3 regions of the Paenibacillus sp. CAA11 genome follow, and region 2 is predicted to be linked to each of the others. Evidence: riboswitches for the same ligand, from Rfam matches in the RefSeq annotation. Region 2 holds a riboswitch; each other region holds the start of a gene.
The links. Region 2 has a riboswitch for cyclic di-GMP ahead of DCC85_RS16395 (AMP-binding protein). Riboswitches for the same ligand answer to the same signal wherever they lie in the genome.
Positions count from the first base shown of each region.

Region 1: it holds a riboswitch for cyclic di-GMP, as region 2 does, so the genes downstream of both, DCC85_RS10240 (transglutaminase-like domain-containing protein) here and DCC85_RS16395 (AMP-binding protein) in region 2, are expected to answer to the same signal.
Region 3: it holds a riboswitch for cyclic di-GMP, as region 2 does, so the genes downstream of both, DCC85_RS17800 (anti-repressor SinI family protein) here and DCC85_RS16395 (AMP-binding protein) in region 2, are expected to answer to the same signal.

Region 1 is NZ_CP028922.1:2,178,716-2,189,145, reverse strand. Features, by position in the region: gene DCC85_RS10245 (LPXTG cell wall anchor domain-containing protein) at 1-813, opposite strand, end outside; gene DCC85_RS10240 (transglutaminase-like domain-containing protein) at 999-1,802, opposite strand; cyclic di-GMP riboswitch class I at 1,815-1,894, opposite strand; gene DCC85_RS10235 (hypothetical protein) at 2,151-2,369, opposite strand; gene fabF (beta-ketoacyl-ACP synthase II) at 2,460-3,698, opposite strand; gene DCC85_RS10225 (helix-turn-helix transcriptional regulator) at 3,819-4,652, shown strand; gene DCC85_RS10220 (SDR family NAD(P)-dependent oxidoreductase) at 4,689-4,961, opposite strand; gene DCC85_RS10210 (ATP-binding protein) at 5,292-7,106, opposite strand; gene treP (PTS system trehalose-specific EIIBC component) at 7,279-9,243, opposite strand; gene treC (alpha,alpha-phosphotrehalase) at 9,258-10,430, opposite strand, start outside.
Region 2 is NZ_CP028922.1:3,499,541-3,509,970, reverse strand. Features, by position in the region: gene bglX (beta-glucosidase BglX) at 1-58, shown strand, start outside; gene DCC85_RS16415 (glycoside hydrolase family 32 protein) at 61-1,434, shown strand; gene DCC85_RS16410 (PTS sugar transporter subunit IIA) at 1,448-1,951, shown strand; gene DCC85_RS16405 (helix-turn-helix domain-containing protein) at 2,183-3,001, shown strand; gene DCC85_RS16400 (hypothetical protein) at 3,415-3,717, shown strand; cyclic di-GMP riboswitch class I at 3,975-4,065, shown strand; gene DCC85_RS16395 (AMP-binding protein) at 4,161-6,098, shown strand; gene DCC85_RS16390 (hypothetical protein) at 6,138-6,500, shown strand; gene DCC85_RS16385 (helix-turn-helix domain-containing protein) at 6,502-7,761, opposite strand; gene DCC85_RS16380 (helical membrane plugin domain-containing protein) at 8,020-8,517, opposite strand; gene fdhF (formate dehydrogenase subunit alpha) at 8,539-10,430, opposite strand, start outside.
Region 3 is NZ_CP028922.1:3,809,140-3,819,569, forward strand. Features, by position in the region: gene dnaI (primosomal protein DnaI) at 1-696, opposite strand, end outside; gene DCC85_RS17790 (replication initiation and membrane attachment family protein) at 745-2,274, opposite strand; gene DCC85_RS17795 (helix-turn-helix domain-containing protein) at 2,419-3,624, opposite strand; gene DCC85_RS17800 (anti-repressor SinI family protein) at 3,802-3,972, opposite strand; cyclic di-GMP riboswitch class I at 4,005-4,089, opposite strand; gene DCC85_RS17805 (hypothetical protein) at 4,461-5,756, shown strand; gene sipW (signal peptidase I SipW) at 5,795-6,367, shown strand; gene DCC85_RS17815 (TasA family protein) at 6,458-7,054, shown strand; gene DCC85_RS17820 (helix-turn-helix domain-containing protein) at 7,202-7,537, shown strand; gene hemQ (hydrogen peroxide-dependent heme synthase) at 7,626-8,372, shown strand; gene DCC85_RS17830 (hypothetical protein) at 8,444-8,698, opposite strand; gene DCC85_RS17835 (NAD(P)/FAD-dependent oxidoreductase) at 8,701-9,894, opposite strand; gene DCC85_RS17840 (NAD(P)/FAD-dependent oxidoreductase) at 10,306-10,430, shown strand, end outside.

The sequences.
Region 1 (10,430 bases), 1.3 Mb from region 2:
GAACTTTATTTGAAAGTCCTTGCCATCTTGTGTCTTCACGATGCTGTATTTAGAAGCATCGACCTGGCCTCCAGCGACGACGGAACCATCAAGATTCACATCCAAATGATACAGCTCGATCGTTCCTTGATTCAATTCTAGTCCGTCTGGAATCGGATCGGTAAGAACAGCGTTCTCAATCGTCTCCAGCTTCTTATTCAAATTTATGACCCAGCTGATGTTCTGACCGTTCAGCCTCTTATCAGGTGAACCTGTCTTATCTATGGTTGTATCCACATTGGGTTTGAACTCAACCGGGATCTCTTGTTCTCCCCCTTGGGTCGGGAATTTGATCACCTGCTTGGAGCTGCCCGTTATTTTTTGTTTATCAAATCTCGCATTCACGGTCAGCTTCCCATGGACCTCATCATAGTTGCTAATAAACTCATTAAAGGTCATCGTTACCTTGCGGGTATCTTTGTCTACCACGAAAGCACCTACATTATCACTTCCATTGATGACCAAGTCACCCTCGACATTATTGAACATGACGAATTTATCTGCGGGCAGCAAATCAAAGGTAAATGTGTCCCCCTGGGTGTAATCATGTCCATTGTCAAGCTTCCAGTCGAAGTCCAGCTGAACACTTGCTCCCTGCTCGTAGACTGCATCTGTGACGGTATTTCCGGATCCGTCTTTGGCAGTAAGTGCAACATTGGTGATCAGATTGTCGGTGACTTCCTTGGCATAAGCAGCCGTCAACATTCCCAGACCCTGAAGCACCTGAACTAGAAGCAGTAGCCCCACCACGCCTATGCTCAGTTTTTTCTTCATGAATACCGTACCTCCCCAACTCTCAAATACATATATTAGCTCCTTTCTCTATGATTTAATTCATACTTTTCTATATTACCTAGAGCGAATAGACAAAATCTGAACAATATCCATATATTTCTTGCCTTGCATATTAAAAAAAGCCCATTCCGCATTCAGCAGAACGAGCTTTGATCCGTAAAAAATTAATAATACTTAGCAGTTTTGTATTTAGAGGATTCCTTAATCATGGCTTTGTTTTTAGTATACTTTAACCCCGCATCTACAGTAGTATCTATAAGATTCCACTTGCCATTCAGAAAAACCTCATTCCACGCATGATACTCTGTAACATATGCCGATGAACCTGTTACAAGCTTGGCCGGAATATCTACACTTCGCAGCATAGCAGCAAACAAAGAGGAATATCCATAACAGGTTGCAGATTGAGAAGTTAATACTTGATCCGGGTCTGGTGTATAATCTGGAGTTTGAATTTTAGCCAATTTAGTATCATATTTGATGTTCTTTGTAATATAGGCATAGATCGCCTTCACTTTATCTTCATCACTCTTCAGATTCTTGGTTAACTCCTTGGCTTTAAGAGCTGCCTTACTATTCTCATTCCACTTCACTTTCTCAATTGAATTGAGATACACGATCTTGGAATCCGCCAAATTGAGCTGAACAGTTACATAATCCAGCACTTTGTATTTATTACCCGACACCTGTTCCAGCAGAGACACCTTATAGTCTCCATTTCCGAACTGAAGTGGAAAGCTATGAACTTGTCCATTTGAAGCAAGCTGATAGTTATAGGTTATATTGCTCTTTGAAATCATGACTCTGTAGCTGTTTGTTGTGGGAGCCTTATATGTAACCTCTATAACTCCTTGATCTAGCTTAGTTATATCTAACCAGGAATGTTCCTTGGCTGATACGTCTTTCGTCTGTACAAGAACGGCCAATGTTACCAATAATGCTACAAATAAAGAACTCCATTTTCTCATAAAAAATCCCCTTTCGATAGCTGGCTGCCATCCTCATTGAAGGCCCTATAGCTTTGCGTCCCCGTCTTTCGGCGGGTTTGCCATTGTCGTATGGTTTAAGCATAGCTTACAACAAATGGTGTCGATATTTGTAGTAAATAATTTACAAATTAAAAAATTTAACTATATAAAAAAGCCCAAAGTAAACTTTGGGCCTACAACTTTAGTCAACAGCATTGAATAATAATTGAATTCACTTTGTAGATTTCCCCCTATATAGATTGAACTAAAGAGTTTTACATTGAATCTTCTGTTATCACGGCCTAATACTGTCCTATAACGTTCATTTCTTTAGTTCGTTCTATATAGCTACGGCTTTTTCACAAGCACCAGACCCTCCAGCCTCTTAAGCCCTTCTGTACTTAACCAGCCGCTTGTCCCCGCAAAGAGTGCATTGTCAAAAATCCGCATCCACAAATTAAAGAGCAGTGTCCCTATAATCATCTCTACCAAAACAAATGATTTTATTGAGTACATCTCAATGACATAAACTTTAAATTCATCAGCCACAGGAACCTTGAATTTCATAGTACACCTCACTGTCACTTATTCGTGTTCATCTTATGAGTCAGTCAGGTTGTCTAATTCATCTATGGCAAGGTGAATTTCCAAGGCTGCTTAATCGCTGAATTTCCTAAGAATAATTACGGCATTATGACCGCCAAAGCCAAAAGAATTGGACATACCAAGCTGAACGGATGCCGAGCGTGCGGTATTAGGTACAACATCTAAGTCACAATCGGGATCAGCGGTTTCCTGGTTAATGGTAGGCGGAATGACCCCCTCCTGAAGAGTCTTTACCAGCGCAACCGCCTCTGCCCCTCCTGCTGCACCCAGCATATGTCCGGTCATAGACTTGTTTGCTGTGACAGGAATGCGATAAGCGTGGTCGCCAAATACAGCCTTAATGGCTAGCGTTTCCGATTTGTCCCCCACCTCGGTACTGGTCGCATGTGCACTAATGACATCAATTTGGTCTGGAGACAAGTGAGCTTCCGCAAGTGCTGCCTTCATAGCTTGTGCTGCTCCTCTTCCTTCCGGATGAGTGGCTACCATGTGATAGGCATCCGAGCTGGCTCCATAACCGCACACCTCGGCCAAAATAACAGCCCCCCTGTTAAGGGCATGGGTAAGCGACTCCAGCACGAGAATCCCGGCTCCTTCGGCTATGACGAACCCGTCACGTCCCGCATCAAAGGGCCTGCTCGCCCGGCTTGGTGCATCATTTTGGGTAGACATTGCTGTTGCATTGCCAAAGCTTGCCATGGAGAGCTCGGTTACAGCAGCTTCCGCTCCCCCAGCCAGAATTACATCAGCATAGCCTGTCCGAATGGCCCGAAATGCTTCACCTATGGCTGTATTCCCAATAGAACAGGCGGTTACTGGCGACATCGTCGGTCCCTGCAAGTCCCATCTCATACTGATCATTGCGGCCGCCATATTCGTAATCATCATAGGAACCAGGGTCGGGCTAACCCGCTGCGCGCCTCGTTCCAGCAGCACTTTGTGCTGCTCCAAAAGGGTATTCAACCCGCCAATTCCTGAACCGACGTAAACTCCAACCCGGCTGGAGTCCAGCTTGCTGAAATCAAGCATAGATTGCTGCACAGCTTCCTCTGCGGCAGCAAGCGCAAACTGATTGAATCTATCCAATCTCCGGGCTTCTTTCCTGCCAAAACGGCCAGTCCCATCAAAATCCTTCACACTGCCGGCAATCTTCGTTCCGAGCGCGGAGGTATCAAACTGATCAATCATGGTGATTCCAGATTGTCCCCGGGTTAACTGATTCCAAAAGGTGCTTACCTCTTGGCCTAAAGGGGAGATAATTCCCATTCCTGTAATAACTACTCGTTCCATCGCTACCTCTCTCCTTTGATCTCACAACTATTAATTTCATTGTGTCACTCCAGTTATCCTATTACAAGTTGTGGGTTATCCTAGTATAATAACTGATATGATATCAAACGGAGGGTTTCTATGAACGATCAAGAACGGCTTATGGCGCTATCGGTATTCCTAAAAAAACAAAGAGCAAAAATTACCCCTGAGCTAGTCGGTCTTCCCGCAGGAACGCGGCGAAGAACACCGGGGCTGCGAAGAGAAGAGGTAGCACAACTGGCGGGGGTGAGCACTACGTGGTACACCTGGCTGGAGCAGGGCCGAACGATTCAGGTATCCGCATCCGTATTAGAGAACATCGCGTCTGCTTTGCAGCTAACCCTTGATGAACGAAGGTATCTGTTCTCGCTAGCGCTGGAGACAAGCTCTGCGATCCATCCCCTGGAGGAAACGCCATCACGAGTTAACCCATCATTACAGCGGATTATTCAAGAACTCAAGTACTATCCGGCCATCGTTTCAGACCGAAGATGTCACATTGTAGGTTGGAATGAAGCGGCAAGCCGTGTCTTTCTTGACTTTCAGCAGATTCCCGAAGAGCAAAGAAATATGATTCGCCTGCTCTTTACGCGCCAGGAGCTGCGGAGGCTTGCCGTGAATTGGGAGGATTTCGTCAGCGGCTACCTGGCTATCTTTAGAGCTTATTACGGAGAGTATGTAGGAGATGAATGGTATAACCAATTTTTGTCCGAAATGAAAAGAGAGCATCCTGCATTCAGTGAGATATGGGAAGAGAACCGGGTCAGCTCCGGACCTGAGGTCACGCTTGAATTCAGACATGGGAAAGCAGGGAGGATGCTGTTTGAACTCACATCCCTTCAGGTGCATGGATCCTCGGATCTGCGTTGCAGCATTTATACCCCCAAGGAGGACTCCACAACAGAGTTGAAGCTCATTCAGCTAATGAAGTGAATAGAAAGCCCGTGCCCCAGGCTCAAAGTTTATAGTTCAAATGATATACGGATTAGATTCAATCTGCTCTGCCTTCGCAACCGCCTCTTCCAGCGTCAGCCCCGTAAAGTTCTGGGCGTGGAAGAAGCGCCCGCTCGTGGTGTTGACGATGCGTCCAAATCCACGCTCGATCATTGTAGGGATCAGCCGGTGACATATCGTCGCAACGGAAATGAAATTAATGCGGAAGCTCATCTCAAAATCCTCTATCGATGTATTCCAATAATCCTCTCTACATGCAATTTGAATTGCAGCGTTGTTGAATAACACTCATTGTGCGGATTATGGGTGACCGTAGATTCTATGTTAAAATAAACAGTGACTTATTATTTATGTTAGAGAGGTGTTTGAAATTAATAAAAGGTTTGGGCTTATACTAGTTTTAATCGCGCTGCTTATTAATGTAGCTTTTCAAACGACGCTGTCTTACATCATTGCGATAAGTATTTTAGGCCTTGCTGCCATTTTGGACATTATCCTTGTGGACAGACAACAAAAATTGCAGAGACTAATTACTTATATCATTGCCTTAGCGATCTTTATGCTTGTTCACTCGCTGAGGTAACCTTAGATCACGAAAACAGTGGAGGGGCTGTCCTGTTAGGACAGCCCCCTGCAATTAACTGCCGTCTGTTGCCTAGACACCATATCTTCCGTGATCTGATCCAATATATTTTTTAGAGATTCAGCAGAAATCGGTTTTTCTAAGAAATAATTCATCCCTTCCGATCTGTATTCCTCCCTAATATTTCCCTCCAATGTGGTTACAGCTATAATATATGGCTGATAACCAGCATAAGGCAGGCCGTCGCGAATTTGCCTAACGATAGAGAACCCGTCTGCGGCGGTCCTATGTACATCTATAAAGATGATATCGATCTTGTGCCTCTCCACAGCCTCTTTAACTAGTGATCCTTGTAAGGCCGTAATGGAGCTATACCCCCATCTGCTCAGCATGTTCTGAAGAACCGCCTGATTCACCTCGTTGTGATCAGCTAGCAGTATATTCAAATCCGTGCTCTCGCGCACGATCCTGTCAGAAGAACTTGCCAGCTCACAAGTCTCGCTGCAGGACTCAAAGAGAGCAGTAAAGGTAAAATTCGATCCCCTCTCAGAACGAGGCTCCATCCAAATGGCTCCGCTCATGAGCTCAACCAGCTGCTTGCTGATTGCAAGTCCCAGACCGGTCCCCTCCTGCTTTCGAGTCACGCTATTCTCTATCTGGTAGAAAGGATCAAACAGGCGAGGAATTAATGCTGCATCTACACCGATACCCGTATCCCGGACCGAGAAGCGTATTTCACACTTGCCATCCTCATCAGACAAGCTGTCGACCGAGATAAATATCTCCCCTTCTGTAGTAAACTTTATTGCATTACTAATCAGATTCATCAGTACTTGTCTTAATCTGCTAGAGTCACCAATCAGCCGCTCCGGCACACTCGAATGAACATGGGCTGAGAGCTCAAGCTGTTTGGCCGTGGCCTGAATCTTCAGCAGATCCATAGCTTCCCCGAGCACATTTCTAATACTGAAGGGCTCTAGATACAGACGGGTATGACCTGCCTCATTCTTAGAATAATCAAGGATGTCATTCACGATCTTCAGTAAGGCGGCACCGCTGGATTGAATAATCCGCGTATATTCCACCTGTTCTTCTGCTAGCGGCGTATCCATCAGCAGCTGTGTCATCCCAAGGATTCCATTCATAGGGGTTCTGATCTCATGACTCATCATAGCAAGAAAAGCACTCTTGGCTTTATTGGCTTCCTCGGCCGCCTGCTTCTCGATCAGCATGTTTTTTTGTTCCTGATAGAGCTGCTGCTGGACAAATAAGGATGGGAAAATCACCTTATCCTCATCCTGGGAATGCCCTGCATAGAGATTCGATTTCACAAGCTCCTGATCGGTCATCAAATATTCATGAGTTCTAAGCAGCGTATTCTGAAGCGAAGCATTTAAGGCATGGCCATCATAAGCACAAACCGAGACCACTCCTTCTTCCCTGACAGCCGCATCCGCCTTACGTTCAAATTCCTCAAGCTTCTGAGCAATATTCATATCGCTATCTTCTTCATCCCACTCAACATGGGCCCAAGTTCGAATAGGTGTCTTTTGTTCCTTGAACCCATTAATAATATCCTTGAAATTCTTAATAATCTGACCACTGTGGAAGTTGCCGTTCTGGTGATAATACAGCCGGTTATCCAAATAGCTAATTCGTTCGTTTATTACCTGTTCAGACCATTGATTCAACAATTTATAATAAATTCGTTCGTATGCGGATGGGTTGTCGATTAGGATCAGATGATGCCCTTGCTCTATTCCTGTAGAAATATAAATTACAGCATTATCGACATAATAATCTATTTCATCATAAACATATAGAATGTGACCACTGTTGTTAGTTGTCATCCGATCATTAAGGGTTACAGAAAATTTGTGCATTAGAGGCCCCTTCATCTATTAAAAATCATAGTTATAAAGATAGGTTCCAGCTTTATCCTAACCAGTATAACACTCTTCTTCAGGAGATGAGGAGGTAAAAAAAGAGCACAGCCATTATAAGGCTGTGCTCATCTTAAATTTAAGAGGCCAAGTGAACTTTAAGAACCGTATGCCTACCTGCATCAACCTTTCCGGTCTCCGCTTGCTCTACCCGTTCTACGATATCCTGCCCATCAGGTATAATGATCGGTGTTATCAGAGGCAATCCTGCATTTCGAATGGCCTCCATATCAAATTCAAGCAGCAGCTGGCCAGCTTTGACCTCATCACCGATCTCCGCATGCAATTTAAAGCCATTGCCCTTCAGTGAAACGGTTTCAATACCTACATGGATCAGCACTTGAACCCCGCTCGCATGTTCAAGAATCATTGCATGCTTGCTTTTGATTACATGAACAACCTTAGCATCAAATGGGGCTACGACCTTTCCGCTCGAAGGCTCAATCGCTATGCCATCACCCATCTGCTTCTCTGCAAAAGCCGGATCCGGAACTTGATCCAGATTCTCAGCGACCCCTGATATAGGTGCGTGAATCTCCAGTACATCCACAGGTTCCTTACGATCCGGTGAAGTTGTTACAATCTGGCCAGAAGCCGCAGATGAAGCTTCAGTGCTCGCTCCAGCCGCTTGCCGTTTGCGGGTCGCGGATTTACCATACAATACGGTAAGAACGAACGGAATTACGAGAACAATAGCCATGCCAATGAAGAATACTCCCCATTGATCCGGGAAGATAGAGAGGAAGCCAGGAACACCTCCCACTCCGATAGATGAAGCAAGAACATGATTAATAGTAAGCAGAATACCGCCAATAGCCGAACCGATCATTCCAAAAATGAATGGGTATTTATAACGGATATTAACCCCGAAGATGGCTGGCTCTGTGACTCCAAGGAAGGCCGATACCGAAGAGGTTACAGCCAGGCCCTTTGTCTTCTGGTCTCTAAGCACAAACAGCATGGCCAGAGCCGCAGAACCTTGGGCAATATTGGACAATGCAAGCATTGGCCACAGATAAGTACCGCCTGTACTGCCGATAAGCTGTACATCCACAGCAAGGAAGGTATGATGCAGGCCTGTTACGACAAGCAGGGCGTAAAAACCTCCGTATAGTAGACCGCCAAGAGCTGGTAAAGTATCAAAGATGTAAGTAAGGCCATCCGTAATCGCATTGCCAATAGCGAACGTAATTGGACCGATCACGGTAAAAGCTAAGAAGCCTGTAATCAGAAGCGTAACCGGCGCAACAACAAGAAGCTTAATGGAATCGGCTACACGCTTGCGCAGGAAAATTTCAATTTTAGATAGCAAATAAGAAGACACGAGCACGGGCAAAACTTGTCCCTGATAACCAATCTTGTTAATATGCCAGCCAAACAGGTCCCATACCGGAACAGTACCTTCCAGCTTAGCTGTTGCATAGTTATTTGCATTTAGCAAGTCCGGATGAACCAGGATTAGCCCCAGCACAATTCCGAGCAGCGGGCTACCACCAAACCGGGTTACTGCGGACCAACCGATCAGGGCCGGCAAGAAGGTAAAGGCCGTATTCGCAATCAAGTTAATGATCGAAGCAAAATCGGTCCATGCCGGATATACCTCTACAAGCGACTTTCCTTCGTAAAAGATCCCCGGACCCGTTAAAATATTATTAATCCCAAGCAGCAGACCTGCTGTAACGATCGCTGGCAGGATCGGAATAAAGATGTCTGCAAGCACCTTAATAGCCTGCTGCAGCGGATTCTGCTTCTTCCCTGCCAGCTTCTTCACATCTTCCTTAGAAGAACGCTGCCCACCTGTTATGGAGATCATCTCGTCATAGACCTTATCGACGATTCCCGGACCGATGACGACTTGAAATTGTCCTTGGGTGGAGAAATGTCCCTTTACCAGATCATTCTGCTCCAGCATACGTTCATCTATTTTACTCTCATCGGCTAGAGCGAAACGGAGTCTTGTCACACAGTGAGTTGCTGCTTCAATATTCTCTTTTCCGCCAACAGCCTCAATGATACTCTCAACCTGCTTACGATCAATTGCCATAGAGACGGCTCCTCTCAGTTTAATTTCTTAAGGTCGTGAATAAGCCACATATAGGAAGCAAATGGTGACAGCGATATCAACTTCCGCAATGCCGGCTTCTCCTCTGTGTTGCCAATGAGCAGTGTATGCTCTCTTCCATCAAGCTGCTCCAGCACAAAGTCTTGAGGGAACTCAAATTCTACTGCTTCATTGCTGAAATTGGAGACAACCACTAGCGTTTCATTCTCAGAGGAACGGGAATAAGCAAATACCTGGGGATGTGCTTCATCCAAACGATGATAAATCCCCTCAGTTAAGATCGGATACTCCTTGCGCAGCGAAATAAGTCTCTTGTAGTGGTTAAAGATCGAATCGGGATCGTTCATTTCTCTCTCTGCATTAATTTCTGGATATCGTTCATCGACTTTAATCCACGGGGTTCCGGTAGTGAAGCCTGCCTGTGCATCCGAGTTCCACTGCATCGGAGTTCTGGAGTTATCGCGAGAACGCTGCTTAATGATCTCAAAAGCCTCTTCCCGTGTCTTCCCATTCTCCTGCATGATTCGGTACATGTTGAGAGATTCAATATCCCGTAATTCCGAAATATCATTCCATTGTGGGTTAGGCATACCTATTTCTTCTCCCTGAAAAACATAAGGCGTTCCTTGAAGCCCGTGAAGCGTAGTGGCAAGCAGCTTCGCGCCTTCCTTCCGATATTGGAAGTCATCCGTGAATCTCGACAAGGCGCGCGGCTGATCGTGATTATTCAGGAAGAGCGCGTTCCAGCCTCCCCCTTGCTGCATTCCAACCTGCCATTCGGACAAGAGACGCTTCAACTGCTCGAAGTCATAGGGCATGAGCTCCCATTTCTGTCCGTGCGGGTAATCTACTTTCAGATGATGGAAGCTAAAGGTCATCGAAAATTCATGTTCACTAGGATTGGAATAACGAATGCAGTTCTCCAGGGTAGTAGATGACATTTCACCAACGGTCACAATTTGATAAGGAGAGAAGACTTTCTCGTTCAATTCCTTAATAAATTCATGGACTCTTGGGCCATCTGTATAAAATCTTCGCCCATCTCCCGGTAGAACGCTTACATCGTCATCGGGGAACTGCTGATCCTTCGAGATTAGATTAATGACGTCTAGTCTAAAACCCCGAACACCCTTCTCGGCCCAGAAGGTCATTAATTTAATTACTTCTTC
Region 2 (10,430 bases):
TTCACAGGAAACTCCGCTTCATTTCAGCTTCTCCTTACGGTCGGAGGAACAATCATGATCATGAGCAAAAGTGAAGCTTATCAGCTGAAGTATCATATTACTCCGCCGCAGGGTCTGCTGAATGACCCAAATGGGCTGGCCTACTTTCAAGACCAATATCATGTATTCTATCAATGGAATCCCTATGGCACAGAACACAAAAACAAAAGCTGGGGGCATGTTGTGTCGAGTGATCTGGTAAACTGGCGGAGGAAAAAAGCTGCGCTGGTACCTTCGGAACCGTACGACAAAGACGGTATCTATTCCGGCGGGAGCATCGTTCATGACGGGAAGCTGTACCTGTTCTATACTGGCAATGTGATCCGGGACGATGGAAGCAGAGAAAGCTATCAATGCGCGGCGGTTTCTGAAGATGGAGAGCAGTTCCGAAAGCTTGGTCCGTTGTTCGAACATCCTCCCGGCTACACGAGACATGTCCGCGATCCGAAAGTATGGCAGGACAGTGAGGGGAACTGGTGGCTGATCGTAGGCGCACAGCGGGAAGATCTTACGGGAGATGCGCTTGTCTACAAGTCTGAAGACTTGATCAACTGGTCGTGGGAGGGATCCTTCCTTGAACAGGAGCATTCCTTTGGGTATATGTGGGAATGCCCGGATGTGATGCGGTTTCCGGAAAATGATGTCTTTGTATTTTCTCCTCAAGGGTTGCCGGAGGAAGGCGACAAATATAGAAATCCGAATCAATCAGGTTATATAGTGGGCCGCATTTCAGAGACCGGACAATTTCTTGGCGAGCTGTCCGGATTCAACGAACTCGATCGGGGATTTGATTTTTATGCTCCTCAATCATTCAAGATTAACAATCGAATCATCATGTTCGGATGGATGAGCGCTATGACTGAAGAATCAGAACAAGCCGTTCCAACGATCCGGGAAGGCTGGGTTCATACACTAACCCTTCCCAGAGAAATGGTTCTGAAAGATGGTGTGCTGCATCAGCAACCGTTACGTGAGCTGCAACTGTTAAGACAAGATGGAGTGCATGGAGAAATTCACAGCAGAGGTCAATGGACCCTGCCTTCCCTGGCAGCGGAAGTTGTCATGAGGTTTAACAATCAATCGGCAAGCTTCCGAATTGTAATCAGAAACGCCGTTCTAGTTGACTTTGATCATGAGCAGAACAGCCTGACAGTATGGAGAACCAACTGGTTAACGAACCAGAAGGAACACCGCAGAGTTGTGCTCCGTCATCCACTTGCAGAATTGCAAATGTTTATGGAAAGTTCCAGTATAGAGCTTTTTGTGAATCAAGGGGAGGAAGTGTTCTCTTTGCGATATTTCTTGGAGGATACCACTGAGCGAAGCATGCGCTTTGAGTCTGACAGCAGTGAAGTAGTCTTTAGCATGTATCCATTGCAAAGAAGTATAGATTAGGGAGGGGATTCGGATGTTCCAATGGGGAAAAAACAAAAAGGCATTAGATTCACTGGAGATTACAGCTCCAATTCCTGGGAGAGTGGTAGAGCTAACACAAGTGCCTGATCCCGCGTTTGCCGGAGGTCATATGGGCGAAGGCGTGGCTATAGAACCTACGGAAGGTAAGGTATACGCTCCATTTGACGGAAAAATTGCTTATATTATAGATAAAAGCAATCACGCCGTCATTATTGAGCACAAAAGTGGCATCCAGGTTCTGATTCATGTTGGCATCGAAACGGTGTCACTAAAAGGAGAGGGGTTCACAGCGCATGTGAGTACCGGTTCCAAGGTAAGAGAGGGACAATTGCTGCTCGAGTTCAATATCGACACTATCAAGGCAGCGGGCCTGTCAGTGATTAGCCCAGTAATTGTTCCGGATGGGCTGGAATCTGGTGGACGTGTAGAGATACATAACAGTCAGAAACCCAGCGGTTCTAAGGAGCCAATCATGACGGTGCATTTACAGTCATAATCAGATAGTGCTTGTACTATAGAGGCTTTCCTTGGAATGTACAAGCCATTCAGAGAAGGCAGTGATCCGCTTATGCAGAAAGCTGCCTTCTTTTTTGTTGTTCCTTCATTTTAATACGATGTTGCTTGATTACGCATTTTGCTATAGATATAGTAATAGATAAAGAAACAGGGTATAGTTTCAAGGAAACACGCAGGTTCATTGTTCATGGCTTGTTAACGGGGTGTTAAAATGAAAAAGATGTATGAACATATTGAAATAGATCGAAAAAAACTGATAAACCTTTTTATTTTTCAAGCCAGCAATACAGAGAGAGTTATTCCGATGCATTTTCACAGCAATATGGAGCTGATTTACTGTATTAGCGGAAGCCTGCGAGTATGGCATGAAGGGAAAGTAACCACTTTGACGGATCAGGATTTGTTGTTCATTAACAGCAATGTCCCTCACTCGACTCAAAGTCTTACGGAGAACCGTGTGCTTGTGCTGCATTTTTCGGAATCCTTTTTTGCCGGCGAACAGATTATCATTCAGTTGAACACATCTGAAGGACAGCTGGAAGAGTCGATCCTCTCCAACCTGAGAGCGTTGCTAATGGAAATATATAACCTGCAAATATCTACAGGAACCTATGACTATATTCTGGCCCAGAGCCGGGTCATTGAGCTCAAATATTGGTTGGTGCAACATTTTGGCCAGATAGCCGAGATTACATCCGCTACCAGCAGTGCCAAACAGCAAAAAATTCAAGATATTTTGGATTTTATAAAAGAGCACTATACTGAAAATATTAGCTTGGCTGAAACAGCTCGCACATGCGGTTATTCCAAGGCTTATTTGTCCCGGATGTTTCATGAATACACTGGCCAGACATTTATGGAATACAAGCAGATCCTTTGCCTGGAAAAGGCGATCGAGCTGCTGGATACAACGAACAAATCGCTTACTGAGATTTCCTATGAGACCGGGTTCCCTAACGTGAAGTCCTTTAGAAAAGCATTTAAGGAAGTCATGGGGAAAACGCCCTATGAATACAAAAAGTCCAACTGAATAGCTGACTGATTACCGAATAAGCCTCCATGACAGATTCACCGATACAGAATTTCAAATTAAGGCTTTCGCCATATTCATTCTCTGGATCGAAATCAAGTGTCCACGAAATATTGTACAGCATCCCCCTGGTAAGAAACATAACTACCCTTCTGAATTCTGCAACCCTTCCTCATGAAAGCGCTCAACAAAATTCGGCGTACTTCCCAAAAACCATCGCTCATCTTCTCGAATCAGCTCTTTACGCTTCGTTTGAGCTTGCATTTGCAAATAGGTCTCATTTATAAAAAATTTCATAAAACAATAATTTTCTAATTGCAATATAAATTATTACATATTAAAATGAATTTGTTGAAAATTTCGTGAAATTTTTCAGATTGTAAATTTACAATTTATTATAGAGGTGATCTGTTATGGCAACATTAGCAAAAGTTCAGGATTTGAAGCAGTCTCTTTCGAAGGAGCATCACACGCTCACTCATTTTGTTGAACACGCACTTGCTTCGATTGAGAACCTGGTGGAAGAGCATCGGGAATACAATGCCGCGCAAGCTTTGTACGGAGAGAAGATTAAAGGCTCTGAGGTGACCGTATTTCGTGAGACTGTGGCCAAAGTAAAGGAAGCGCTGCTGCAAACTTTGGAGAAGACTGCGGAAGACCTTAATCATAAAGGCGATAAACATTGGAGCAGCCATTTCAAGGATGGCGTTGAATAATCTGAAGGATAACTTTAATTCATAGATTCATATAACATGAATATAGGCATAGACCGCAGAAATGCGGTCTTTTTTTGCTATACCTAAGATATTTTTCGACATAAAAATACAAAATCCCAGGGGAGTGTATTGTAAAGTAAGCTCATTATGGTAATATAATACATAGATATATTATACTATAGTCATTTTTTGAAATAGTCCGGTAGTCCAAAATATACAATTTATATTTACATAATTGGCAATATTATTATTTATTTATCTATAAAAGGCAAACCCGTCGGAAGGCGGTGACGCAAAGCTTTAGGGGCTTACATGCAAAATTGTTGCATCAGCCAGCCAGCTGCCGAGTCCTTGGGCGTAACCATGTTTGTAACTCTCCTTGGCGGCGGGTTATTTTTTTTATGTTAATGTGAAGAACGGCAATGCGAGAATGGGGGGATCCTATGTCTCCGGGAAATATAATTGAGGCTGACAAGCCGTTAAATAATTTGGAATATTGGAGGCACCGTCTTCAAAGCACAGAGACCCAGGATAGCCTTGTAAATGATCTTCCAGTGCCAGCTTTATCATCAGATCCAGGCTATGAAATAACCGAAGGCTCGATAATTAAGGCCTATTCGCTCGGCGGGCAGCGCCTGCTGGCCATGTCAGCAGAACACCGTTTGGCAGCATGCTGCACGGCTTTGGGTCTTGTGCTTCAGCGTTACTACGGAAGCCATGCCGTGTGGCTGGCAGCCATCACCACTCAGCCTGATCAAGTGATCCCACTGGAGCTTCAATTCGGCTTGAACTGGCCGCTGGGGTTTGCCTTCGAGCAGATGAAGGACAGCATAGATCAGGAAGGCCAGCGAGCTATAGCACCGCAGGAATTTGTTAATTTGTCCGCTTCTCTTGGAAAGGACTTGCCGATTCGGGCTGCCCTAGGACTCAAACTAACGAAGTCAACGAAGGAGAGAGTCCAAGAGTCAGGATGTGAGCTTCTGCTTAATGTCAAATTCGCCGAAGGTGGAATTCAAGTAGAAGCCTTGTTCCGAAGCGATCGCTATCACCGGGTTATGGTGGACCGGCTGATCTGCCATTTGGATCATATGCTGGAGGCTGGTCTTCAAACTCCGATGACGCCGATTAGCGCTGTTGAGATGTTAACTTCCGAGGAGAAGCGGCAGCTTGACACCAAATTCAGTGCCTCATCTCCGCCGGAGCTGCCGGGGGCGACGCTGCTTACTTTATTGAATGATCAGGCTGAGCAGACGCCGGGGCATTCTGCTGTCGTTCATGGGACAGAGAAGCTGACATACACTCAGTTAGACCATGCCGTAAAACGCTTAGCAGAAGTGATCACCGGGTATGGGATCGGCAGAGGTGATCTCGTTGCACTTCAGGTTATACCTCATCTGCTTCTGCTGCCCCTTATGTTAGGGATACTGGCCGCCGGGGCCGCTTATATTCCCATCCCACTGTCATTCACTGCGAAGCAGGCGCAGCATGTGATTAAGAATAGCAGAGCTAAGCTTCTGCTGCTCCTAAAGCCTGATGACCGCTTAGAGGCGACTCAGATTCCAACCCTTCATGCAGCGGAGGCTCTACAGAAGCCGGCTGCTGTTTGTGCTCCTGCTAAAAGCCCGGCCGCTTTTGACAGAGCCTGTGTGCTGTACAGTTTCGATACAGAGGGGGTGGCGAAAAGGAGGGTTTATGATCATCGTACGCTGGTCCAGCTTGCTTCCTGGCATCGGCAGCATTTTGAACTGAGTCCCGATGACCGTGGGGTAATTGTTGAGCAGTGGGAGACAGGCATTCCTAGCTGGAGCTACCCCGCTTATTTGGCCTCAGGGGCAACCCTTCATATCGTGTCTGAAGAACTGGCGAAGGATGCAGAAGGGCTGTATCATTATTTTGATGAACATGCAATCACCTGTACTTTGATTCCCCCGGAGCTCAGCATTCCTATCATGAAGTTAGAGAATCGCTCGCTTCGTGCACTGCTTACCTGGGGACTATGCGGCAGCTTGCCGGGCAGCCTGCCTCCGTATAGAGTGTATGCTGGCTACAGCCTGGCGCAGAGCGGAGGGATCGCAGGCATACAGCTGATATCCAGGGAAGAGGAGCGCTTCCCGCGCATCAAGCCTATTGCAGGTGTGCAGTGGGCCATTCTGGATTCATGCGGCCACCTACAGCCTGCCTTCATTCCGGGAGAATTAATGATCCTAGGTAAGGAATTCGAATGGGAAGACGAAGACAAGGAGAGGGAGGCAGATACAGATGTTTTTATGAATGATCCCTGGAATTGGAGACCTCAGAGAAAGAGTTACAGAACAGGCAGGCAGGCCCGCTGGCTGCCGGATGGAACGGTCCAGCTGCTAAGGACAAGAGACCGCAAATAGAAAGATCTAGCATCAAGTTGTTACAGGAGGACAAGTACAATGTTTGAGATTACATACAATGAACAGAGCAACCAGATTACTTGCGCAATCCGAAGCATCACCATGGAAGAAGTAATTCATTACATAGAGTATTATAAACAAGCCGTTCAGCAGGCCAAGCCCGGGTTTATCGTGCTGGGTGATTTAAGCTTAAGCCGTAGATTTCCCCAACAAGTTGCTGTAGCCTTGGCATCATTGGGGCCCATCAGCCAAGAGCATGGCATTGCGAAGTGGGCATTTTACGCCCCTTCAGTGACATTAAGAATACAGATGAAGCAGATGTTTGGCAGTATGGCAGCGTCCTTTGACAGCTTAGAGGAGGCGCAAGCCTATCTCACCGCTCCTGTGAAGACGATAAGATAGCTTAGCTAGTGGCCGGCTCGTTATGCGCGGCGTTACGGTATTGTCCTGGCGTGACGCCTGTCATCGCCTTAAAGGTCTTGGTGAAATAGCTCTGATCGTTAAAGTTTAGCATCAAGCAAATTTTGGATAGTGGATAATCCGATAATTTTAACAGCTTCTTGGCTTCCTCAATCCGTTCCTGTCTTATGTACTGGTTGATTCCTATACCGACCTCTCGTTTGAACAAACGTGATAAATAACCGGGATGAAGGCCTGATGCTTCTCCAAGCTGCTCCAGCGTAATCGGCTGGTAGATATGGTTGAAAATATACCTTCTGCATATCGTGACGGGCTTGCTGTACTGCAGCTCCTTGATCTCCTGAACTTTGCCTGTAAAGTCAGATAAGGCATGGTCTAGCAGGGTATAGATCTCTTCAGCCGTATGCAGCTCCTCAAGCTCTTGAATATACAGATCACTTAATGGAAAGGCGACCTCTTGATGAAGCCCGCCCTCAATACTCGCCCGCGTGTAAAGTGTAATAGAACAAATGCCGACATTCTTCAGATGCCGCAGGTGGCTCTTCTGGGAAAGTATGCCGATCCCCTCATGCTGTCGGTGCAGCTCTGCAAATTGCATCAGCTCATCCTTACGCCCTTCCCGAATACACTGTAACACCTGCTGTTCAAGTAAGTAGTTATGCTGCTGTGGCGGGTTCTGATAACTCTTATTCAAATGGTTATTTAGCCTGTCCTTCACTTTTATGGCGTGGGAGTTGTCCTTCTCCATATGCTCTATCAACTCTTTCATATCAAGCTGCTTTCGGTAAATGGAGTAATAGAGGAGTATTCCTATCTGAAGAAGCTTGGTGCCGCTATAAATCGGAATATTTCTGTAATATTCCAATAGCTCTTTTCTGCGCTCCTGGGGAATCCGATGATCATACATTAGGCCGTCAACGACCTGATCTGTGAGAACAGCCTCCAGGACTGGGCCGATGATTAAATGCCCGAAATTCCACTCAAACTGGACGATCGGAATAATAAGAAAGTTTTCGAGATAAGGGGTTGATACCCACTGCGGATAGGGTGATGGGGCTATTTGGCTAAGATAAGGGTGCAAAAGCTCCTGCCAGTTTTTTTTCAATGGGTGGGCAGGCAAGTCTTTCACTGTGCTGGAAAGAAGCTTTCCTTGTTCATCTGACTTGAAAATGTTCACTTCAAAGCTGTCAGTAATCATTTTGCAAATGATGTCCGATTCTTCAAACTGGGGTAATGCACTCATGGGGCGAAGCGTCCTTTCTATATCTGCATCTATGAAATACTCTTGATTTTCGATATGGTTATATAATACAATTTTTGTTCGCTTTATACCATATTTTTGCAAAAAAAAGGTTGCAGTCATAACCAGTTAGATGTAAAGAAGCTGCCACAACGATAGACAAAGGGGCGTTCTCTCTGCAGTATTCCTGCAAAGAGAATGCCCCTTCATGTATGCATCTGAGAAAAGATTGCACATTTTATATTAATAGAAGAAATAGCCTTAAGCGTTCGGTTCATCTTTGTCCTGAAGTCCTCGGCCGAGGCCCTTCAGGAAGTTAAGCCCAAACCCAAGAGCCCGGTTCACATCCGGATCCTTAAGGGACTTCATGAGCGTAAACAATCCGATCTTCTTGGCGCCTCCGGTCGAGGCATTCGCCTCCTGAATGCCTGAAGTCAAGCCATTCATCAGCTTCGATGTCTGGGCCGGATCAATATTCGTGAGAGCCCCGGCTGCAGCCATGCCGTTATTGATTAGGTTAGTAACCTCTTTACGCGAGATTTGTCCCAGCGCAATTTCTGCAATTTTGGCTTTGGCCTTCAGCATGGATTCGGCTGCTTCAAGAATGCCGCTTTGATGCAGCTCATTCAGAATGACCAAGGACTTCTCTAGCGCCTCATTGCTCTCGGCAAGCTGCTGTTTTAGACGCTGAATGGTCTGTTCCTGGCGTTCTTCCTCGGTAATCATCCGCTTTTTGACAAGGGAAATGGGTTTTGCCATCGGTCTGTCTCCTTCCGTGATCTAGTCTACCAGCGATACGAAATCCTGACGGTTCCACTTCCGCTGAACTTCAACCCCGTTCTGCGGGTTGCGCTTCTTATAGCGAGGATTTGTCTGCGGCAGCGGGTTAACGCCCTTCACGTTAAGAATCTGCATGCGCACTTTGGTTTGCTTATAGGCAGGAGTGTGTGTCCGTACATCCACGGCTGATCCGGTAAGCAGGTTGACCGCACTCTCATGACTGTTGGAGTGCATGGGCACATAAACCTCATGTCCGCGCACCCGGTCGGTGACAAGCGCCCGCAGCTTGATCGCACCATAAGGCGATTCCAGCCGGACCAGGGAGCCGTCTTCGACACCTCGTTCTTTCGCTAGCTCAGGAGATACTTCTACGAATACGTCTGGGAACTTGTGGTTAATCCCCTGCGACTTATTCGTCAGGTTGCCTTCATGGAAATGCTCCAGCAGGCGCCCGTTGTTCAGCACGAGATCGAACTCGGCTGGATATTCCACGGGAGGAACGTACTCCACCAGCGAGAAGCGGGCCTTCTTATCCGGGAAGTAGAAGCCGTCCGTATAGAGCAGCGGGGTGCTTTCACCGGATGCGGAGCCCCACAGGAAGCTGCCCCAGTCTTCCAGCATGTCATAGCTGCAGCCAGAGAAGAACGGAGTCAAGCTCGCCATCTCGGCAAAAATCTCAGACGGATGGGTATAGCCCCAATCGAAGCCCATATGCTTGGCGATTTGGGTTGTAATCCACCAGTCCGGCTTGGATTCGCCAAGCGGTTCGAATACCTGGTAGAGGCGCTGAACCCGGCGTTCTGTATTCGAGAAGGTTCCTTCTTTCTCGAGCGAAGGCGCCGCAGGAAGAATGACGTCCGCAAATTGCGCAGTCGTGGACAGGAAGACATCCTGAACGACGAAGAAATCCAGCTTGCTGAGCACTTCATGCACATGGTTGGCATTGGAGTCAACCCAAGCCATATCTTCGCCAACGAGGTACATGGCTTTCATCTCGCCAAGCTCGATATCATCGAGCATGCGGATGTTGTCTTTGCCCGGCACGGGAGAAATCAGCGTGCCATAGGCTTCCTCAAACCGCTTGCGCGCTTCATCATCCGATACATGCTGATAGCCCGGCAGCCATGGCGGCAGTGTGCCCATATCGCAGGCGCCCTGTACATTGTTATGTCCGCGGAGCGGATAAGCGCCAGCGCCAGGACGCATATAGTTGCCTGTAGCCAGCAGAAGATTAGAGATTGCCGCAGAGGTGTGAGAGCCGGCGATATTCTGGGTAACGCCCATCCCCCAACAGATAGCGGTTCCGTCCGCATCACGGATCATCTCGGCAATCGAGATCAGCTCCGCGCGGGAGAGACCAGTCTCCTGCTCAGCAAATTCAAGGGTGTATTTCTCTAAGACTTTCTCGTATTCTGCGAAGAAGTTGACATGATCGGTAATGAAGCTTGCATCATGCCAGCCTTGATCGATCATGTATTTGGTCACGGCGGTCAGCCATACAAAGTCGGTTCCCTGCTTTGGACGAATGAACAGATCGGAGCGCTCCGCCATCTCATGCTTGCGCAGGTCGGCAACGATCAGCTTCTGGCCGTGCAGCTTGTGAGCCCGCTTGATGCGGGTAGCCAGCACGGGATGTCCTTCGGCTGGGGCGCAGCCAACCAGAATAACGAGTCCGGCTGATGCGATATCCTTGATCGTGCCCGAGTCGCCGCCAATGCCGACGGTTGACATTAATCCGTCTGAAGCCGGGGACTGGCAGTAGCGGGAGCAGTTATCGATGTTGTTCGTCTCGAAGACCTGACGGGCCAGCTTCTGGATGACATAATTCTCTTCGTTGGTAATCTTGGAAGAAGAGATGAAGCCGATCTTGTCAGAGCCGTACTCTTTCTTGA
Region 3 (10,430 bases), 310 kb from region 2:
AAGGTCCGCCTGCTTCATCGTCTCCGTCATTTCCTTGAGCTTCTGACCGTCCTGCATAATCAGCTTCAAGTCCTCAACAAATTCAGGCATATAGACAATAACCCCCGTATACCCGGATTTGGCCAGCTCATGCAGCAGGTAAGACATCAAGAAAGTCTTGCCCGTACCAAAATGCCCTACCAAATACAAGCCTCGGTTGGAAAGACCGTTCTCTTTCGTCTCGTTAATATAACGGAACACCCGCGCTACGGCCGGGGCACGGGCACTGTCCTTGGCCGCGATCTCAACAGCATCATAGCCTTCCTGCAAGGCCCGCTCATCCACATAGAAGCTGCGGATTCGCTTCTGGACCTGGATATTCCGCTCATAGGCCAGCTGCTTGGCACAAGGAACCTGACGCTGAAACAGCTGCGGCGGGCCAATGACGTTCTCAACGGATAGCTTGGTGTAATGCCCTTGGAAGTCATTAGGGCAGTTCTCCAAGCCAGGGCACGCATCACAATTTTTGCTTTCTTTGACGTATTGGAACAGCTTGCCCAAGTGAAGGGTGAGCTGCTGCTTATCCAGTTCGGGATGCTCGTCCAGCAGCTTCAGAATCAGCGGATCACTCAGCAGCTCATTCATAATTCGCTGGGAGCGGTCCCGGAACTCGGGACTTCGCTTCATCTGCTGCAGCAGTTCTCCCATGGATTCCATATGGCCTTCTCCTCCCTAAATTTCTTATACGTTATCGGGAGCCGGCCTCTAAGAGCCCTTGCTGTGGCCGGTCTGCATTTGCTGGGCCATCTTAATCAGCTCGGCAAACTCCTCCTCCGACACTCCCTCTTCTCCGGTGTTCGTGCTTTGTACGATGGGAATATCCGGCTTCACCTTCCCGCTGCGGGCATAGGACTTGCCTCGCCCGCCTGCCGCTGGAGGAGTACTGCCCGGCTCACCGCTCTTCTTGACTTTGCCTTGCTCACGTATATATACAACCGCCTTCTCATATGTAGTAACCTGCTTAAGCAGCATATTCGAGGCAATAGATTCTACAAACTTACGGTTAATTCTCTGCTCGCCGCCAGTCGTCAGCAGCATCATCAAATAATGAATCAGCACGTTAATAACTTCGGCTGGCAGCTTATAATTGAGGTCGATCTTCTCGAAGATATCGAGCAAACTGTCCGGCACCGAGCCTGGGAAGAACTTCGGCAACAGCCTTGTATGCGGCTCATTGCGAAGCATCATATTATACTGATGCACATCACATTTGCCTTGAAGCTGCGGAGGCACCTCCACATAGTACTCCATCTGTACGGCATGCTCTTCAGGCGGCGACTCGCCTGCGGCCATCAAATCGCTGCCTTGGCGCAAAGAGACGACCTTGCCGCCGAGTGCCTGGCGCTCTTCCTCGCGACGCTTACCCTGACGGAAATGCAAATTCGCCCGGTGCTGCAGCTCATCAATGAGAAGACTGCCATCCGGTCCGAAGATGCCGTCCTCATCCAGCAGCCGGCATAGGTCCTGCACTGACAAATTATATTTACGGGCAACGTAATTAACCGCGCCCAGCTTCTCAGCATCATAGCGGAACGATTCGACCTGAGCCCGGTTCACTGAATCCCTTGGAAAACGCAAAATAATATCGGAATAATTGAAGCCTTCCTCCTCCAACTGGCGAAGTTCAGGCTGCCGGGATATCTGCACCTCGGCAATCGCTTGTTCCAATTCATAGTCAATCGCATGGGTATTCAGTTCAAAAATATCATAGAAAGGAACGGACAGATTCTCCTTGTTCATCAGGGTCTGACTCCATTCCTGCGGTTCCTTGCTCCAAAGCTGCTCCTGAAGAGACAGCACGGCAAACTTGCCCAGCTTATCTCTAAGCAGCAAGGTCAAGTGCTGTGTCTTAAAGAACTGGGTTGGGGGAAGCGGTGGCTGCAGCTCATACTCATAGACATAATCGTCTGTCTCCGGCAGGTAAATTCTGCTGCTTTGCAGAAGCCCCACAGCTTCCAGCTTCGAGGTCTGCTCTATAAGATATCTGCGCCCCTTCTCACTCGGATCCACCCCGAGAGTCAGGAACAGCTTCCGCTGCTGCTCAGGTTTTGAATATCCGACCTGCTCGAGGGGAACCTGTTGGAACAACAGCTGATAGAACGAGATAGCAAATCCACCGACCATGGGCTGATAGATCAGACTCAGCATCCGGTGATCCACAGGACCCAGACAGAAGTCGCGATATACGCAGTAACGGTGATTTTCAGTATAGTGCAGCAGGTTGTTCATGCGCATGAATCATCGCTCCTCTTCAAACGGCGTTGAACTCTATTCTATCACAAAAGAAATCGCCTTGAATCGATAAATATTAGCAAAAAACGCAAAGAATAGCCCCCGTTCTTAGAGCGGAGGCTTCCTCACTTATCTTTTCAACAAATCTCACAATCTATTAACTTCCTCATAGGTGGCTAGAATGAACTTGCGGAAAGGCGACTCGGGAAAAGAATGAACCCGCATATAAGCTTTGGCTGCCAGCTCCTTAGCAAGCTGATCCTCTCCCCGGCTGGCATGAATCCGCGCCGCATAAGCATCCGCTGCATAAATCTCCGAACGGTCAAGCGGATGATAAGATCCATATGATCCTTCTGGTGGAGTTACTTCGGCAAAGGCCTCTAGTGCAAGGTCTTCCTGACCTAAGCCGTAATGAGCGATTCCTTTGTGGACATAATAGCTTCCATTCTTCTTATCTAAATGCTGGGCGCACTTAACGATATAATCCATGGCCTCCGCATAGCGATGCTCCCGGTTAGCCGCTCTCGCCTCAGAGAGCTCTAGCAGACCAAGCTGGACCGGGTTCTCAGTGAACTCTGCAAATTGGCGGGCCTTGGCGAGGTAATGCCAGCAGTCCTCCAGACGGTCAAACAGCAGCATATTCCCCGCTAGAATCCGGTAAAAGTCACCCGTCATATAGTAGACACGCTTCTCCTTGGATAATTCGATTGCGGCAAGCATCGACTGCTTGCTCTGCTCATACTGGCCGAGGGCTGAGAGCGTAATAGCCTCCGCATAATACAGATCAATTTCAAATAAAGTGTCCTTGTCAATCCGCTTGGAGGCATACTGTGCTCTCACCTCGTTAATGAGCTCAAGGCAAGGAACGTACTTCTCCTGTATAAACAAATGGGCATATTTCGTATACTTGGCTTTCGCGCTTTCAATGTACAATCCGAACCGCTCATAAATTTCAACGGCTTTGCCGATCGCGCTCTCCCCGCCTTCCTTGGACGTATGGAAGCAAGCATTGGCGTAGAGGATCATCAAGCGCGCTGCATCCACGGTCATCGGGAGCTTAGCCGGCGCCTCGCTCTGGACCAGGCGAATGATCTTGGCATAAGCCTTCTTCTTATATTCCCGCTCCGCCTTAGCTACAAGCTCAGTGACCAACCTGCCGTCCTCTTCAAGAAAGTAGCCGGCATCCTGACCTAAACGTTCCGCAAGATACTGTAGGCTTCTCATCGATGGAAGGGCACGGCCATTCTCAATTTGGCTCAGCATGCTTTTGGTCATATGCGTACCGGCGAGAGCGGTCTGCGTCAGTCCCTGCTGCTTGCGAAGCTGGCGTATTTTTGCACCAATAGTTGTCATATACAAGTACCCTCATTATCATCTCGTTTTATTCAGTATAGCTTAACCATACGGGAACGAAAAGGAGAAAGCAGTCTGCCGGAAAAAGGCCGTGCTGTATAAAAAAAGCCCCCGCCTAAAGTGCGAGGGAACGGTTGAAGCCATGTTCCTTACACTTTAAGCAGGGAGCAGCATGCCTTAACTTATTTCCGTTAGCGTCTTTGCTTCTTTGATCAGAAATCTTCTAACTTCCTCAGCGGGAATTCCAGCCCGCTTCGCCTTCAGCAGCAGAATGACCCATTCTTCATCTAAATCATGCTGAAGGTTTAAATTGTTCGTTAGGTTTACAACCTGGGCGGACTTGTCCAAAAAAACTCTCCTCCTAAGCATTTTTTTGGTCCCCAGGCAGTCCAGCCATCCTAGTATCGCTACCTTAGACCTGTGACTTTGTGCCCCTGCCTTTCAGCAGGTTTACCTTTTCTCTGGTCAATCTTTATGAGGACATTAGTGCTCATTGACTATCATTACCTTCATTATAACGCGCCCTCTCCAAAAAGTTTGTCGTTATTCGTCCCGGAACCTAAAAATATCATGAGGAAAAATCATCTGTTTTTATAGATTAGGAGCAATCCTACCTCCCTCCTAAATTGTAATTTATAAAGAACTAAAGATGAAATAAGAATATCTATTTTATGTTCTTAATAAAGGATAAAATAGAGAGATAATACTAGATATTCAGAGTATTTATTAGTATATTGTTCATAATTAAGAACAAACAAGGTTTTTTCCGCCTTTTATTTTTAGGGGAGAAGTGATTATATTGTTACCAGAGATTATTCTTAATAAAGAACGAAAGGATGACCATTCTGCGCCAGACCAGAAAAGCTTTTAACCGTAGAAGAGAGCGGGAGCGAAGCAGACAAGCCGTGGTGCGTTCTCTCCAGTCTGGATTTGTCTTGTCCGCTATTCTAATAGGATTATCTCACCAGATCGGAAGTACCTATGGCGAGTATAACGAGCTTAAGGAGCAGCAGGGGGAAATCTCGGTCTGTCGGGTCTTCCCTAGCGATGTCATACAGCTGCTTAAACAGCTGGAGACAACACTCATGGAGGCCGAATCACTTCGCAGCAGTCTGCAATCCCCCATGGATCTGGGCGAAGGCAGGTTCACCTCCTTCCAAGTCACCCATGGGATGTCGCTTCAGGACCTGGAGGCTGCCGTATCAGCGCTGTCTGTGGAGCAGGTTCAGCTTGCCGGCCAGCTTTCGGAGGTGAACGCCAGGTTCGCGGCTAATCAGACGATCTGGGAACAGCTGAACGTCAAAGCCTCGGAAGCTAACGAGCTGCTAAACCGCCTGTACGAAGCCGCTGCAGACAATGCATCGAACTGTACCGAGATTAAACAGAACACTCTCCTTCAAGATATCTCTGCGCGTCTGCAGTCTGACCAAGTGCTGCCGGATTCACAGCGGAGCTCCCTGCAGTCCATCCTTGCATATCTGCAAGCGGTTCAAGCTTATAGCAGCCCGCAGCCCACAGGCCCTGACCGCTTCGCAGAACCGCTGGCCGATCCGGACAGCCCACTGACACAGGCTCTCAGACAGCTGGAAGCACCAAATTCGTCTGTGCAGCTAAGTTCGCAGCTCTCCGCTCATTTTGAAAATTTGAACCAAAGGTTTGAACTTGCCCGCAGCAGTATATCCTCTGCACTTAACGAGCTTGATGCCCGAATGAACAGTCTGCAATCCGCAATTGCGGCTGAGAAGGCCCGGCTCGAAGAGGAGAGATTGCGCCTGGAAGCCGAGAAAGCTAAACAAGAGGCTGAGAGAGCTCAGCGTGAAGCCGAGGAAAAGGCCAAACAGGATGAGCTGAATAAAGAGGAGCTCAAAGAGGAAGAAGCCAAACAAGACAAGCCCAAGGAGGACCTGGCTACTCCTCCCCTTCCTTCTGACGCCGCTGAAACTGCGCCATCAGATGACTCTGCACAGGTTGGGAAGCCGCCTCAAGAACATGCATCAACTGAGATTGCACCAGAACGTCCAGAGGCTGAAGAGGCGGATGCCCCTGAGCCGCTCGGGCCCGTATTTGAACCTGGACCAGATGCGAATACTCCCGCTCCCGATTTAAAATCCGAGCCGGCTCCTAAGGCATAGAAGGGTTCAATATTCCAGAAATGAAGGAGAACGCCAAAATGCGAATTCGCAAAATCGTCAGCACCCTGTTAAGTTCAGTGCTTCTGCTATTGTTCATGCTTATGGCCGTATCTGTCATCTTCTCCAGAGCGAGCGGAGGCCAGCCCAGCTTCTTCGGACTCCAGATTAAGACCGTGCTCTCCGGTTCTATGGAGCCGGGAATCCGGACAGGCTCGATTATCGCCGTCAAACCCGGCGGTGACATGACCCGATTCCAAGAGGGGGATATTATTACCTTCCGCTCGCATGACAAGCTGGTCACTCACCGGATTATTGAAGTCGTGAAGAATGGTCAGTCACAGCAGGTCATGTACCGGACCAAGGGAGATCACAACGATGCTCCTGACCTTGAAGCCGTGCCTTCGGGCAGTGTGATTGGAGAATATAACGGCTTCACCCTTCCCTATGTAGGTTATGCCATGAGCTTTGCCAGCTCCAAAGCAGGCAGTGTCGTGCTGCTTGTCATCCCGGGCATTTTACTAATTATCTACTCGTTTGTTTCCTGCTGGAGGGCTCTATCCACGATTGAGAAGCGTGAGCCTTCTGGCCAGAGTCCAGCGGACTCTGTATGATGGATGATCCTCTCTGGCGCTTAGACTGCCAGGGATCATATATAAATAAAACACCCGTAAGAGGGAAAATTTGAGGAGGAATTTATCGGTATGGGTATCAAGAAAACTTTGGCTCTTGGAGTTGCAACAGCTGCGCTTGGATTCACTTTGGTCGGTGGAGGTACATACGCTTATTTCAGTTCCACAACAGAAACTTCAGGCACCTTCGCTTCCGGCACCCTGGATTTGAGCGCCTCTCCAACTACCATCATTAATGTCAGCAATATCAAGCCTGGAGATAAAGCCGTACGCAACTTCAAGCTCGTCAACAACGGAACCCTGGATATCGGCCGCGTTCTCCTGAGCACAGATTATACGGTCACCAACCGCGCCGGGGCTCCTGAGAATACCGATGATTTCGGCAACCATATCCGCGTTAACTTCCTGGTTAATGCCGATAAAGGGGACCGTGTAATTTACAGCACAACACTGGCCGAACTGAAAAAGCTGACTCCAGACGCCGTGGAGAACAAAGTATTTGTTCCTTGGCTGGAGGAACGTGGCGGTCTTAAAGCAGGCACTTCCGACCTCCTGACCGTTGAATTCGAATTTGTCGATAACAACGCCGATCAGAATCAATTCCAAGGAGACGCCCTACAGCTCACTTGGAAATTTGAAGCCAAACAAGGCAAAGGCGAACAAAAATAATCACAGGCTGCAGCCGTGGCAGCTATGAAAAGAGATCTTCTCCTAGCAGAGGGTCTCTTTCCCTTTTTACATATGGGATTCGGCTATGTTGATAGCCCCTATTCTGATATAATGACGTAAAAAACGATCGAGAGAGGCGTCTTCAACGTGACAGAAAATTTAGGACAGCGTATTCAGCGAATTCGTATGGCAGAAGGCTGCTCTCTATCGGAGCTGGCCGAGAAGTCAGGCGTTGCCAAATCCTATTTGAGCAATGTGGAGCGCAATATCCAGTCGAATCCCTCTATTCAATTCATGGAGAAGATTGCTTCAGCCTTGGGAACTTCCGTTGCCTTCCTGCTTTATGGTGAGCTTCCTGAAGACGAGCCCTTGGACCCGGAGTGGTCAAGCCTTGTCAAAGAAGCCATGAACTCTGGAATCAGCAAGCAAGAGTTTAAGGAGTTTCTCGAATTTCAGAAGTGGAAGCTGGGTCAGAAGGAATAGTTTAAATTTTATGAAGATATGATGAACCCGTTTGCTCCCCCCTCTTCAGTTGCGCTACAATGTAACATATACATTGAGGAGTGATTACATGAACGAGGCAGCATTAACTCTGGATGGTTGGTATGCACTTCATGACTTCCGGGCCATGGATTGGAACGCATGGAAGGCTGCAGATGATGAGGAGCGGGCTGTTGCCCTTGATGAGCTGCACGTCTTCATGCAGGAATGGCAGAATATCGAAGAAGCCAAAACTGGAAGCACGGCCGTGTATTCCATCGTTGGGCAGAAAGCGGACTTTGTGATGGTTCACCTGCGGGAAACGCTTGAGGAACTGAACGCCGTCGAGAACGCTTTCAACAAAACAACCTTCGCCAAATATACAACCAAGGCATACTCTTATGTCAGTATAGTAGAGCTAAGCAACTATCTTGGCGGCAACGGAGGAGACCCTTATCAGAACCCGGATATTGTTGCCCGCCTGAAGCCGATTATGCCAAAGTCCAAGCACATCTGCTTCTATCCTATGAACAAGAAGCGGGAGCTTGCCGACAATTGGTACATGCTCTCTATGGATGAGCGCCGTGCGCTTATGCGCAGCCATGGGCTGATTGGCAGAAGCTATGCCGGCAAAGTGAAGCAGATCATAACCGGATCTGTCGGATTCGACGATTGGGAATGGGGCGTAACCCTGTTTGCCGATGACGCGCTTCAGTTCAAGAAGCTGATCTATGAGATGCGCTTCGATGAAGTCAGCGCACGCTACGGCGAATTCGGTTCCTTCTATGTAGGTAATCTGCTTACCGTGGAAGGCTTTGAGGAAATGCTTAAGATTTAATTGCTAAAAAATATTTTGTACACAAAAAGGTGCCTGGCACGGTTTCACCGCTGCCGCAAGGCACCTTTTCTTTATTCCGCCTCTTCCTTATCCAGCAGCCTCAGTGACTCCAGGTATTCGGCGGTTGCCCGGTCCCGGTCCCGGCTCTTCTCCTTGAGCCGTTCAATCGCCGGAAGAATCAGAATGTCCACTTCCTTCTGAACATGATAGGCTAAATCATAGCGCTGTACTGATTCCAGAAATGAGCCAACCTCCATTAAGGCATTGTAGCGGTCCAGCTCCTCCCGAGTCAGCAGCCCTCTCACCTGAACGCTGCAATGTCTCATATTTAGAAGATCCTCCCTTTTCGCAGGACAAGAGGTATGCCCCCAATGATGAACAGGTATCTGAGATCGACAAGCTTCTTCATCTGGGCAGCTGACCAGCCCTTCATCTTCTTATCTCCCACCACCGCAATCGCCTGGCCTCTGCCAAGTGAAGCTACGGTTCCTTTGTGATTAAAGACGAATTGACGCGGCTGTCCCCCGCGAATGGCTGCCACCACATTCTTCGCGCAAATGACGCCTTGCTGCATGGCAATTTGCGCTGTTGGCGGGTAAGGCCGCCCCTCCTCATTAAACATCAGGGAGTTATCTCCGATAATGAAGACGTTCTCCAATCCGGGTGCCCGAAGGTACTCATCCACCTTCACCCTCCCTCTCGCAGTCTCAAAGCCAGCGGCCTCCACGATGCGGTTGCCGCGAATGCCTCCGGTCCAGACGACCGTTGCTGCATGCAGGGTCTCCCCACTGGCCAGCACAACCCCCTCCTTGGTGCACTCCTTAATCGGAGTGCCTAATCGGAAGTCAACGCCCTTCTTGGCAAGCAGCTCCATCGCGTAATCGACCAGCTCGGGATCAAAGCCGGGAAGCGCCGTAGGCGCGGCCTCCACATTGTAGATATGCACAAGCTTCCGATCTACATCATATTCCTTGCACAGGCGCGGAACCCGGTCGGCTAACTCTGCTACGAATTCTATGCCGCTGAAGCCGGCGCCCCCTACAACGATGTTGAGCCGGTCTTTGCGGCTCTCATCTGTCTTATACATCGCAAATTGGTATTCAATATGCTGGCGGATCAAGCGCACAGAGTTGATGCTTCGAATCTTGAAGGCATGCTCTGCCAAACCAGGAATCCCGAAGGATTCCGGCTCCCCGCCAAGCGCAATGACCAGATAGTCAAAAGATAAAGTACCGTCATCCAGAATCACCTTGCGGTCAGACAGACGGATTTCCCGGACAGAGGATTTCACCAGATCGATCTTGAATTCATCAATCAGCTTCGAGATAGGTACCCTGGTTCTATCAATGGAATCCGTTCCAGCCGCAGGCATATGTAAATGTGTAGTAAAATAATGATAATCATGGCGATTCACGAGCGTCACGTCTGCTTCATTATAGTTCAGTTCCTTCTGTAATCGCTGTGCGGTCAAAATCCCTCCATAACCTGCACCCAAGATCACGATTTTAGGTATGGTGCTCATCTCGGTTAGACTCCTTCCGATCGTTAACTCAGTCCATCTCTATATTTGGAATTACACCGAAAAAAATTGTGAAAAATCACACTTGAAAATCCGTAAAGTTACCGCAAAAACATGCCGTACAAGACCTGTTCTCGCATTATGGCACGCATCAAGCTGCTGTTTTTGGAGAAAATCGCATTCATAACAATAGAATAGTAAGAAGATTGCCATATATTCGGTGTAGAGTTCTTAAGCATTCTAATGGCTTCCCTTTAAAAGATCAAGAGTTATTTCGGTCCTATTCTAACGGTATTTTTAGGGACCTTGACAATGCTGAATCCCTCGTTCCACCGTTCACTTTGCAAGTTACCGCCTTAAGTTTATAATAAAGTAGAATTGACAATTTCATTATTATTTGGAGGTGCTTAATCTTTGTCGGACCAACAAAATAACGGTGGACTCACCGATTTGATTATTATTGGCGGAGGGCCTGCAGGCATGTTCGCCGCTTTCTATGGAGGAATGCGCCAAGCATCCGTGAAATTAATCGAAAGCAT